DNA from 3 places in the Maricaulis sp. W15 genome. Region 2 is predicted to be linked to each of the others. Evidence: predicted binding sites of a transcription regulator. Region 2 holds the regulator's gene; each other region holds the start of a gene.
The links. Region 2 encodes LexA, which represses DNA repair genes until DNA is damaged. Its sites were predicted from a motif close to ATGTTCCNCTTGTGTTCC; they were not measured.
Positions count from the first base shown of each region.

Region 1 (3,278 bases), on a different contig from region 2:
TTCACGATCATCATGATCGGCGTTGAACGTGGTTTCCGAGGACACGCTCTTGCGCTCGCGCTCGGGCGAGACTTTGCGCCGATCCTCGCCGCGCGACAGGCGCGAGAGATGATAACCCATATCGCCATAGCGATCGGCCATGCGCTTGTCGCCTTGGCGCCGGATATCGGCCAGCGTGCGGATACCGTCGCGTTCCAGCTTGGCGGCAAAGGCCGGTCCGACGCCATAGATCGAGCGCACCGGGCGCGGCGCCAGGAAGTCCAGGGCCTCGGCCTCACCGATCACTGCAAACCCGTTCGGCTTGTCGAGGTCGGAGGCGGTCTTGGCGAGAAATTTGTTGAAGGACAGGCCGACCGAGACCGTGATCCCGACCGTCTCCTCGATTCGCCGCTGCAAGCGCAGCAGGGTGAGCGCCGGCGGTGAGCCGTGCAGGCGTGACGTGCCCGAGAGATCGAGGAAGGCCTCATCGATCGAAAGCGGTTCCACCTGCGGGGTGATATCCTTCATCATGTCGCGGATGCGATAGCCCTCACGCGTGTATTTGCCATGCTCCGGCCGGACGACCACGGCGTCCGGGCAAGCCTTGAGCGCCTTGAACATCGGCATCGCCGAATGCACGCCATAGAGTCGGGCGATGTAGCAACAGGTCGAGACCACGCCGCGCTGCCGGCCACCGATGATGACCGGCTTGTCCTCAAGCTCGGGATTGTCGCGCTTCTCGATCGCCGCGAAAAAGGCATCGCAATCGATATGGGCGATCGACAGCGTGTTCAGTTCGGCATGGCGTAGCAGTTTGTGACTGCCACAGGCCGGACAGGAATCGGCCTGCTCGGGAAGTGGTGTCAGACAGGCGCGGCAATAGCCGGGCTCGCTCATGGCGTGCCGCTTTCATCCGCCGGCCAAAGCCAGGCCGCACCGCGGACACCGGAGGCGTCGCCATGTTCGTGACGGACGATCCGCGTCCGGCACACATCGGAGAATATCCAGTCGGGCAGGGCAGCGCTGACCCGCTCGCACAGGCCGGGCGCGTTCGACACGCCGCCGCCAAGCACGATGATGTCGGGATCGAGAATATTGACGATGGTCGCCAGCCCGCGGGCCAATCGGTTGGCATGCCGGTCAACGCTGTCCGCTGCCGCCGCATCGCCGCCTGACGCCGCGTCGAAAATCGCATTCGCCGCCAGATTGCCACCATGCCGCCGGGCATGGTCCGCCGCCAGGCCGGGGCCGGAGACCCAGCTTTCCAGGCAGCCGGTCTTGCCGCACCAGCAGGCGGGCGGGGCGAGTTCATCCTGGCGCGGCCAGGGCAGGGGATTGTGACCCCACTCGCCGGCAATGCCCTGGGCGCCGTCGAGCAGTCGCCCGTTGACGACCACACCGCCGCCGACGCCAGTGCCCAGGATGACGCCGAAGATGACCCGACCGTCACGGCCGGCCCCGTCGCGGGCCTCGGACAGGGCAAAACAATTGGCGTCATTGGCGCTACGGACAGGTCGATCGAGCGCTGCCGACAAGTCATCACGGAAGGGGCGGCCATTGAGCCAGACCGAATTTGCGTTTCGCATCAACCCGGTGGCCGGGCTGATCGATCCGGGATGGGCAAGGCCGACGCGGGCCGGTCCGTGGGCGGACTCAAGTCGCACGACCAGGTCGCGGATGGCGATGATCGTGCCGTCCGGGTCGCGCGGCGTGGCCAGGCGCTCGCGGGCCAACTCCGTTCCGTGCCGGGAAAACAGACGGGCTTCGATTTTGGTGCCACCGAGGTCGATGCCGATTCGATTCATCCTGTCGTCCCCTCCCGCATGGCGTATACTTTTTTCGGCCGCTTTTGTTCTTATCTTGTTCCGAAACGCCCGAAAAGTCGCCTTTGACTCATGGTTGGTTAAGGAAAATCGGGTTTAGTGCAGGTGGGGTTCAACAAGCACGATAAAATACGTGCAAACAACGGGAAGCGCGTCACCGACATGCTGCAGGTCATGCCCAAAAAGGTCCTGATTGTCGAAGACAACGAGTTGAACATGAAGCTGTTCAACGATCTGCTCGAGGCTCATGGCTATGAGACCTTGCAGACCAAGGACGGTTTCAAGGCACTCGAAATGGCGCGCGAGCATACGCCCGACCTGATTCTCATGGACATCCAGCTGCCGGAAGTGTCCGGCCTTGAAGTCACCAAATGGCTCAAGGATGATGACAGCCTGTCGGCGATACCGGTGGTGGCTGTCACGGCATTCGCCATGAAGGGCGATGAGGAACGCATCCGTGAGGGCGGTTGCGAAGCCTATCTGTCCAAGCCGATTACCGTGGCCACGTTTATCGAGACCGTTCGTCAGTTTCTCGACTAGGGGTGGTCGTCGATGAGTGCGCGTATTCTCGTCGTTGATGATCAAGCCGCCAATGTCCGGCTGCTTGAGGCCCGGCTGCAGGCCGAGTATTTCGATGTCTGCACCGCGACCAATGGCGAAGAGGCCATTGCGGTGGCCAAGGCAGAGCAACCCGACCTCATTCTCCTCGATGTGATGATGCCGGTGATGGACGGGTATCAGACCTGCTCCAAACTCAAGGACGACCCGTCGACGCGCCATATTCCGGTGGTGATGGTGACCGCTTTGGACCAGCGCGAAGACCGGATCCGAGGCCTCGAGGCCGGGGCCGATGATTTTCTCACCAAGCCGATCGATGATGTCACCATGTTTGCCCGCGTGCGCAGCCTGTTGCGGCTGAAGGCGGTGCTGGACGAATTGCGTTATCGCGAATCGAACTCGGCGATGTCGGGTGTTTCCGGCGACATGCACGATGACATTGATGCCGCGTCCCGGATTGTGATCGTCAGCGCGGATCCGCGTGCGACCGGACGTTACGCTGCGGCCATGCCGGCCCAGGCCGATGTCCGTCAGATCCACGACCCGGCTGCCGCTATCGCCGCAACCCGGGATGAGGCGGATCTGTTGATCGTCGATCTCACAGCGACTGATTATGACGGTCTGCGCTTGTGTGCGCGTGTCCGTTCGGACGCCGCGACGCGGCAATTACCCATTCTGGCCGTCGTACAACCGGATGATGTCCATCATGCTGTCCGGGCGCTCGACCTCGGCGTCAATGACATCATCCACCGTCCGGTTGATGCCGGAGAGCTGGCCGCGCGGGCGCGCACCCAGCTGCGCCGTAAACGCTATGCCGACCAGCTCCGCTCGCATCTCGATGAAGGCATGGAGCTGGCCGTCACCGATCCGCTGACCGGTCTGCATAATCGCCGCTATATTTCTTCGCGTTTGCGCCAG
Region 1 covers NZ_LQXG01000018.1:207,130-210,407, reverse strand. Annotated here, with positions in the region: gene AWH62_RS12225 (DNA polymerase IV) at 1-876, opposite strand, end outside; gene AWH62_RS12220 (ROK family protein) at 873-1,784, opposite strand; gene AWH62_RS12215 (response regulator) at 1,965-2,342, shown strand; gene AWH62_RS12210 (PleD family two-component system response regulator) at 2,355-3,278, shown strand, end outside.
Region 1: the regulator LexA is predicted to act here: its motif matches at 1,829-1,846, upstream of AWH62_RS12220 (ROK family protein).

Region 2 (3,278 bases):
TGCACACGCTGAGCCTTGCCGTCATTGCCGTCCTTGCCTTGCAGCCCCAAGCCGTGATCACGCCGGGCTTTCAGATGTCGTTTTCCGCGGCGGCAGCGCTGATCACGGTGGCGCGGCTGTGGCAGGACCGGTCCCGCCGTGGCTCGCAGGCTGGCGCCTTGTCGCAGATACGGTTGTTCTTCGGTGGTTTGGGCACGACCAGCCTGGTTGCCGGCACGGCAACGGCCGGGTTTGCCGCCTTCCATTTTCACCGCGTCGCCAGCTTCGGCCTGGCCGGCAATCTGCTGGTGATGCCGATTTTCTCCTTGCTGGTCATGCCGGCTGGCGTGCTCGGCCTGGTGCTGATACCCGTCGGTCTGGATGGTCCGGCCTTCGCCGTCATGGAGTGGGGGTTATCGATCATGCTGGCACTGGCCCACATGGTCGCCGACTGGCCGGGCGCGCAGCGTTATCTGCCGGCAACGCCGGGCTTGGTTCTGGCCTTGTTTGCGGCCGGCTTTGTCGCCAGCCTTCTGGTTCGTGGACTGTGGCGCTGGAGCGGGGCCGCCGTGATGGCAGCGGCGCTGGGTTTGTGGGCCGTGCTGCCGCAGCCGGATCTCTTCATCTCCGAGACCGGATTGATCCTCGCCCGAGATGACGCCACCGGCTGGGTGGTCAGCGACCGGCGCCGCTCACGCTTTGCAGCGCGGGTGTTCCTCGAGGCGCGCGGGGTGGCGGATCCGGCGCCGGCAGTCTGGGATGCCAATTGTGACAGCCATGGCTGCAATGCCCGGCTCCAGGGCGTGCGGGTGACCCGCTTGTCGTCGCTGCAGGATTGGCCGACCGATTGTTCCCGCGCCGACCTCATTGTGGCTGATCTTGCGGTGCCGCCGGCAATTGCCCGCCAATGCCAAGCCCGGATCATCGATGCCGATGAGTTGGCGAGAACCGGTGGCCAGTCACTGCATCTGCGTGATGGTCAACTGGTCGCGATCCAGCGTGCACGGCCATTGGTCGGTGCACGCCCCTGGCACGGGCGTTGATGGCGGTGGCGATTTGCGACGGTCCCTTGCCCGCCTGATCCCGGACCATCGTCGCGGCGCGGCAGGAGCTGAATCTGGAACAAGAGCCGGCGTCCACCGGTGCGTTCCAAACGGCACACAGGCGGCGCCTGTAGAGCGCACCTGCGACCTGCGCCTATGGCTGTGACAGCGTCCAAGGACGATTCAAACCGTGCGCATCGAAGTTGCCAAGCAAAGCAATCACGTCGTCAGTGATAACGCCGGATCAGTCCCACAAGACGTCCTTGCACCTTGACCCGATCGGGGCCGAAAATGCGGGTCTCGTATTCGGGATTGGCCGCTTCCAGGGCGATTGAGCCGCCTTTTTTGCGCAGGCGTTTGAGCGTGGCTTCCTCGTCATCAACCAAGGCGACCACGATATCACCGGACTCGGCAGACTGGCAGCGCCGGATGAGGACAGTGTCGCCATCCATGATACCGGCCTCGATCATCGAATCGCCCTTCACCTCAAGCGCGAAATGCTCGCCGCCGGTGACCATGTCCGCAGGGACGGGCAGGCGGTCGGTTTCATGCTGGATGGCCGAGATGGGCACGCCGGCGGCGATCCGGCCGAGCACGGGTATGTCGACCGTCGATTCGCGCGGGCTTTCCTCGGGCTTGGCGAAATTGCCGCGCACGACATTGGGGCCGAGATTGCCGCGTGGCAGGCTCGGCGTTTCAGCCGCCGCCGCTGATTCGGGCAATTTGAGCACTTCCAGTGCCCGGGCGCGATGGGCGAGGCGACGGATGAAGCCGCGCTCCTCCAGTGCCGTGATCAGGCGGTGAACACCGGATTTGGAGGCCAGTTGCAGCGCGCCCTTCATCTCGTCGAAGGAGGGCGAGACGCCGGTTTCCTTGATGCGTTGATGGATGAAGAGCAAGAGCTCGTTCTGTTTCCGCGTCAGCAAGGCAACCCCCTTGTTCGCATTCCCGGAATCAGGCGCAGGCCTGCGGGAACAAATCAGGAATAGGAGTGTTTGTTCTACAAGTGTTCTGAAATGTCGTCAAGCGGTCGCCGGACGGCCCAACAGGGTCGCCGTTGCTGTCCGGACATCGTCCTGACGCATCAGGCTTTCGCCGACCAACAGGGCGCGGGCACCGGCCTGTTTCAGGCGCAAGGCGTCATCACGGCCGAAAATCCCGCTCTCGGCGACCAGCAGCCGGTCATCAGCCACCATCGGCGCCAGCGCGTCGAATGTGTCGAGGGATGTCTCGAAGGTCCGCAGATTGCGGTTGTTGACACCGAGCAGGGGCGCGTCGAGCGCCAGCGCCCGTTCCATCTCGGCGGCGTCATGGACTTCCACCAGCACGTCGAGCGACCAGGCATTGGCTTCCTCGATCAGCTGGCGGGCGGTGTCATCATCAACCGCCGCCATGATCACCAGGATCGCATCGGCCCCGAGTAGGCGGGCCTCGGCAACCTGGTAACGATCATACATGAAATCCTTGCGCAGGGCCGGCAGGGCGACGGCATTGCGGGCCTCGGTGAGGAAGGTATCGGCGCCCTGAAAACTGGGCGTATCGGTCAGCACGGACAGGCAGCTCGCCCCGCCGGCCTCATAGGCGCGGGCGAGGGCGGGCGGATCGAAATCGGCGCGGATCAGGCCTTTCGACGGGCTGGCCTTCTTGATCTCGGCGATCAGGCCGAGGCCGTCCGGTGCGACAGCGAGGGCCTTGGCAAAGCCGCGTACCGGCGCCACATCGCGCGCCGCGGCGGCGATCTCGGCATAAGGGCGCGCCTGTTTGCAGGCCGCGATATGCTCGCGCTTGTAGGCGCCGATGCGGGCCAGCGTGTCAGGCATGGTCTCGGGGCGGGTGCTCATGGCTCACGCCTCCCCGTGTGAAATGGCGACCATACGGGCGAGGGCGGTCTTGGCACGCCCGTCATCAACGGCCGCTTCTGCCAGGCGGGTGCCATCGGCAATGCTGTCGGCCAGTCCGGCCAGGAGCAGGGCGGCGCCGGCATTGAGCACGGCAATGTCGCGGAAGGCGCCGGTCTCACCGTCGAGCAAGGCGCGGATGGCGTCGGCATTCATCTGCGGCGAGCCGCCCTGCAGTGCCTCGGCGCTGGCCAGAGGCAGGCTGGCCTCTTCGGGATGGAAGCTGTATTCCCGGATCACCCCGTCGCGCAGTTCGGCAATGTTCGAGCGACCGGTCGTGGTCAACTCGTCCATCCCGTCCTCGCCGCACATCAAGAGTGCATGCTCACAGCCCAGATTGCGCAGCGCTTCGGCCATC
Region 2 covers NZ_LQXG01000012.1:356,179-359,456, forward strand. Annotated here, with positions in the region: gene AWH62_RS07110 (ComEC/Rec2 family competence protein) at 1-1,022, shown strand, start outside; gene lexA (transcriptional repressor LexA) at 1,250-1,948, opposite strand; gene trpC (indole-3-glycerol phosphate synthase TrpC) at 2,045-2,842, opposite strand; gene trpD (anthranilate phosphoribosyltransferase) at 2,867-3,278, opposite strand, start outside.

Region 3 (3,278 bases), on a different contig from region 2:
CGGCGAGCGCACCAGGCGCAGATAGGCATGGGCGTCGCGAACCTCGGCGCGCTCGAAAAAGCGCGGTCCGCCGATCACCTTGTAGGGCAGGCCCAGCATGATGAAGCGGTCTTCAAAGGCGCGCATCTGCCAGGCGGCACGGACCAGCACGGCACTGTCGGAATAAGCGCGCTGACCTGAGACCCAGTTCTCGATTTCCTCGGCGACAAAGCGGGCCTCGGCCTCGCCATCCCAGATGCCGCGCACCTGGACTTTCTCGCCCTCGGCATCATCGGTCCACAGCGTCTTGCCAAGGCGCGACCGGTTGGCGGCGATCAGGCCGGAAGCCGCACCGAGGATATGCGCGGTTGAGCGGTAATTGCGCTCCAGCCGGATCACGGTGGCGCCGGAAAAGTCCTTTTCAAAGCGCAAAATGTTGTCGACCTCGGCGCCGCGCCAGCCATAGATCGACTGGTCGTCATCGCCGACGCAGCAGATATTCCCCGTGCCCTGGGCCAGAAGGCGCAGCCACAGATATTGGGCGATATTGGTGTCCTGATACTCGTCGACGAGGAGATAGCGGAACTTGTCGTGATAAAGCTTCAGGACGTCGGGATTGTCCTTGAAGATGTGCAGGGTGTGCAGCAGCAGATCGCCGAAATCGCAGGCATTGAGGGTTTTCAGGCGCTCCTGGTAGATCTGGTAAAGGCCCTGGCCGCGCCCCTCGGCAAAGGCCCATTTGTCGTCCTCGCCCAGCTGGTCGGGCATCAGGCCGCGGTTTTTCCAGCCATCGATCAGGCTGGCGAGATGGCGCGGCGTCCAGCGCTTCTCGTCGATATTCTCGGCCTGGATGATCTGTTTCATCAGGCGCAGCTGGTCGTCGGTATCGAGAATGGTGAAGGAGGATTTCAGATCCACCAGCTCGGCATGGCGGCGCAGGATCTGGGCTGAGACCGAGTGGAAGGTTCCCAGCCAGGGCACGCCCTCGACCGCTTCGCCAATGATCTTGCCGACCCGCTCCTTCATCTCGCGCGCCGCCTTGTTGGTGAAGGTGACGGCCAGGATTTCCCACGGCCGGGCGCGGCCGGTGGCGAGGATATGGGCGAGGCGGGTGGTCAAAACGCGGGTCTTGCCGGTGCCGGCGCCGGCCAGAACCAGGACCGGGCCGTCCATGGCTTCCACGGCGGCGCGCTGCTCGGCATTCAGCCCGTCAAGATAGGGCGTCGGCGGCGCGGGACGCGCCATGTCGGAGATGGAAAGACCGGACATGCAATTCCCTGCAGCTTGGACGGCGGGTTCAACGCGGGTCCGTCGAACCGATTCAATCCGTCATACTGGACTGATTGGCGCCGGTCCCCAAGGGAGGGATGTGTGATTGTTCGTTTTTTGTTCGCTTTGAATTGAGAGTTGAGCAGGCGAGTGGTTGAACCGCTCGTCGGCCCCGGATCTGCGCCCGGCTTTCGCCGGGCTTCGTCCGGGGGAAATGAGCCGGGATGTTTGACGCGCCGCACACATATTTTTCCCGGACGCGCAAAGCGCGATCCGGGACCGACGTTGGGTTTATCGATCCAGAACGCGCTCAATCTTCGAGGCGGGTGACCATCGGCACTTCTTTGTCGAAATCACCGCGGATATCGAACCAGAGGTCTTTCCAGCCCGGGTTCACGGATTCGATCAGCGCGATCTTCCAGGCGCGTCGCCAGCGCTTGATCAAATACTCGCGGTGGGCAGCGGACTCGAAGCCGTCATGCCATTCGAACCAGCCGAGTTGCTTGATGCCATGGCGCTTGGTGTGGCCGGGAATAGCGCCGGTTCGATGCTGCCAGGTGCGCCAGATCAGGTCTTTCGTACGTCCGACATAGAGGGCACCGTGCGGACGGCTGAAGAGGATGTAGACAGCTTCGGGCGCGAGCATTGTCATGCAATTTATAATTGCATGTATTGTGTGTTCAATCAACTGAAACGGGAGGGATTTTGGTCGGCCCCGGATCTGCGCCCGGCTTTCGCCGGGCTTCGTCCGGGGGAAATGAGTTTGGTGTTTGCAGCTATCAGCTTTGGCATCCGGAGTTGGCAAGCTTTTCGTCGCGGATGACACACGCCTTCTTCTCAATCCACGCCCATTTTTCCCGGACGCGCAAAGCGTGATCCGGGACCGACGTTGAGCTTATCGATCCAGAAACTGCTCAGTCTTCGAGACACGTGACGATCGGCACCGCGTCGATCGAACTCACCCGAACAGCGCGTCCACATTGGCTTGGGCGGCTTCGTCGTCGAGTTCATCTTCGGTGGTGGAGCCGCCATGGATGGTGCCGGACGCGGCGGAGATCAGCGGGCGGATTTCTTCGCTGGCCAGTTCCGCGATCCGGGCGCAGGCCTCGGGGCTGGTGGTCTCGCGCAGCACGGACTGGGCGCGCAGGACCTCGCCATTGATCTGCAGGATCAGGGTTTCCAGATGGGCCCGCACGGCATTTGGCGCCGCCCGGTAGGCGAGAATGGCCAGTTCCTTGTCCTTGAAGGAGGAATTGGCGAAGTGGCTGGGATAGTCGGCCGGCGCCCAGTCCAGCACATCCTCGGCGCAATCGGGCATGTCGGGCAACATTTCCATCAACATCACCACTTCATTGAAATGGTTGAGATAGTCGGTCGCGAGCCCGGTTGTCGGGTTGATATTGGCCGTCCGCAACGCCTCTGCAGTCAGTGGCGCTTCGCCGAGCACGGCGCGCTCGCTGGCAGGAATGTCAAACCCGTTCGGTTCCATTGCGCGACCTTATCCGCGACATTCTTTCCAGAGCAATAACCTTGCTGAAGCCCGGCGAACGGTCTCAGCGATGCTCTTCTTCGCTGATCTCAGCGAGGCGGCGGGCATAGGCCGCCTGGGCATCGGCCTTGGTGATGATGCCGGTCACCGCCTGGGCGTCCGAACGTTCGCGGACGACAGCGCTATCAATCTGCTCGGCGTCCATGACGGCGATGGCCCGGCCCAGCATGTCATCTTCATAGACGCAGCTGCCATCGGGCACTTCGGCTTCTCCCCAGCTGCCCAGCGGCTCCATCACATCGCGCACGCGGACCAATTGCAGGACCAAGCGGCTTGCGCCGCCGGCGATGTCATAGCCACGCCGGCGCAATTGCAGCTGGAACAGCGAGCCGCCCAACGCCGACTGGCTGAGAACGGTGGCCAGCGAGACCGCGACCAGCACCGCGACAGACGCCTCATAGCTGGCGGTCAGTTCGAACACGATCAGCGTGGTCGACAGCGGCGCGCCCAGCACCGCGCCGGCCACAGCCCCCATGCCGAT
Region 3 covers NZ_LQXG01000017.1:103,126-106,403, forward strand. Annotated here, with positions in the region: gene AWH62_RS10150 (ATP-dependent helicase) at 1-1,248, opposite strand, end outside; gene AWH62_RS10155 (GIY-YIG nuclease family protein) at 1,559-1,894, opposite strand; gene AWH62_RS10160 (hypothetical protein) at 2,207-2,737, opposite strand; gene AWH62_RS10165 (chloride channel protein) at 2,802-3,278, opposite strand, start outside.
Region 3: the regulator LexA is predicted to act here: its motif matches at 1,355-1,372, upstream of AWH62_RS10150 (ATP-dependent helicase).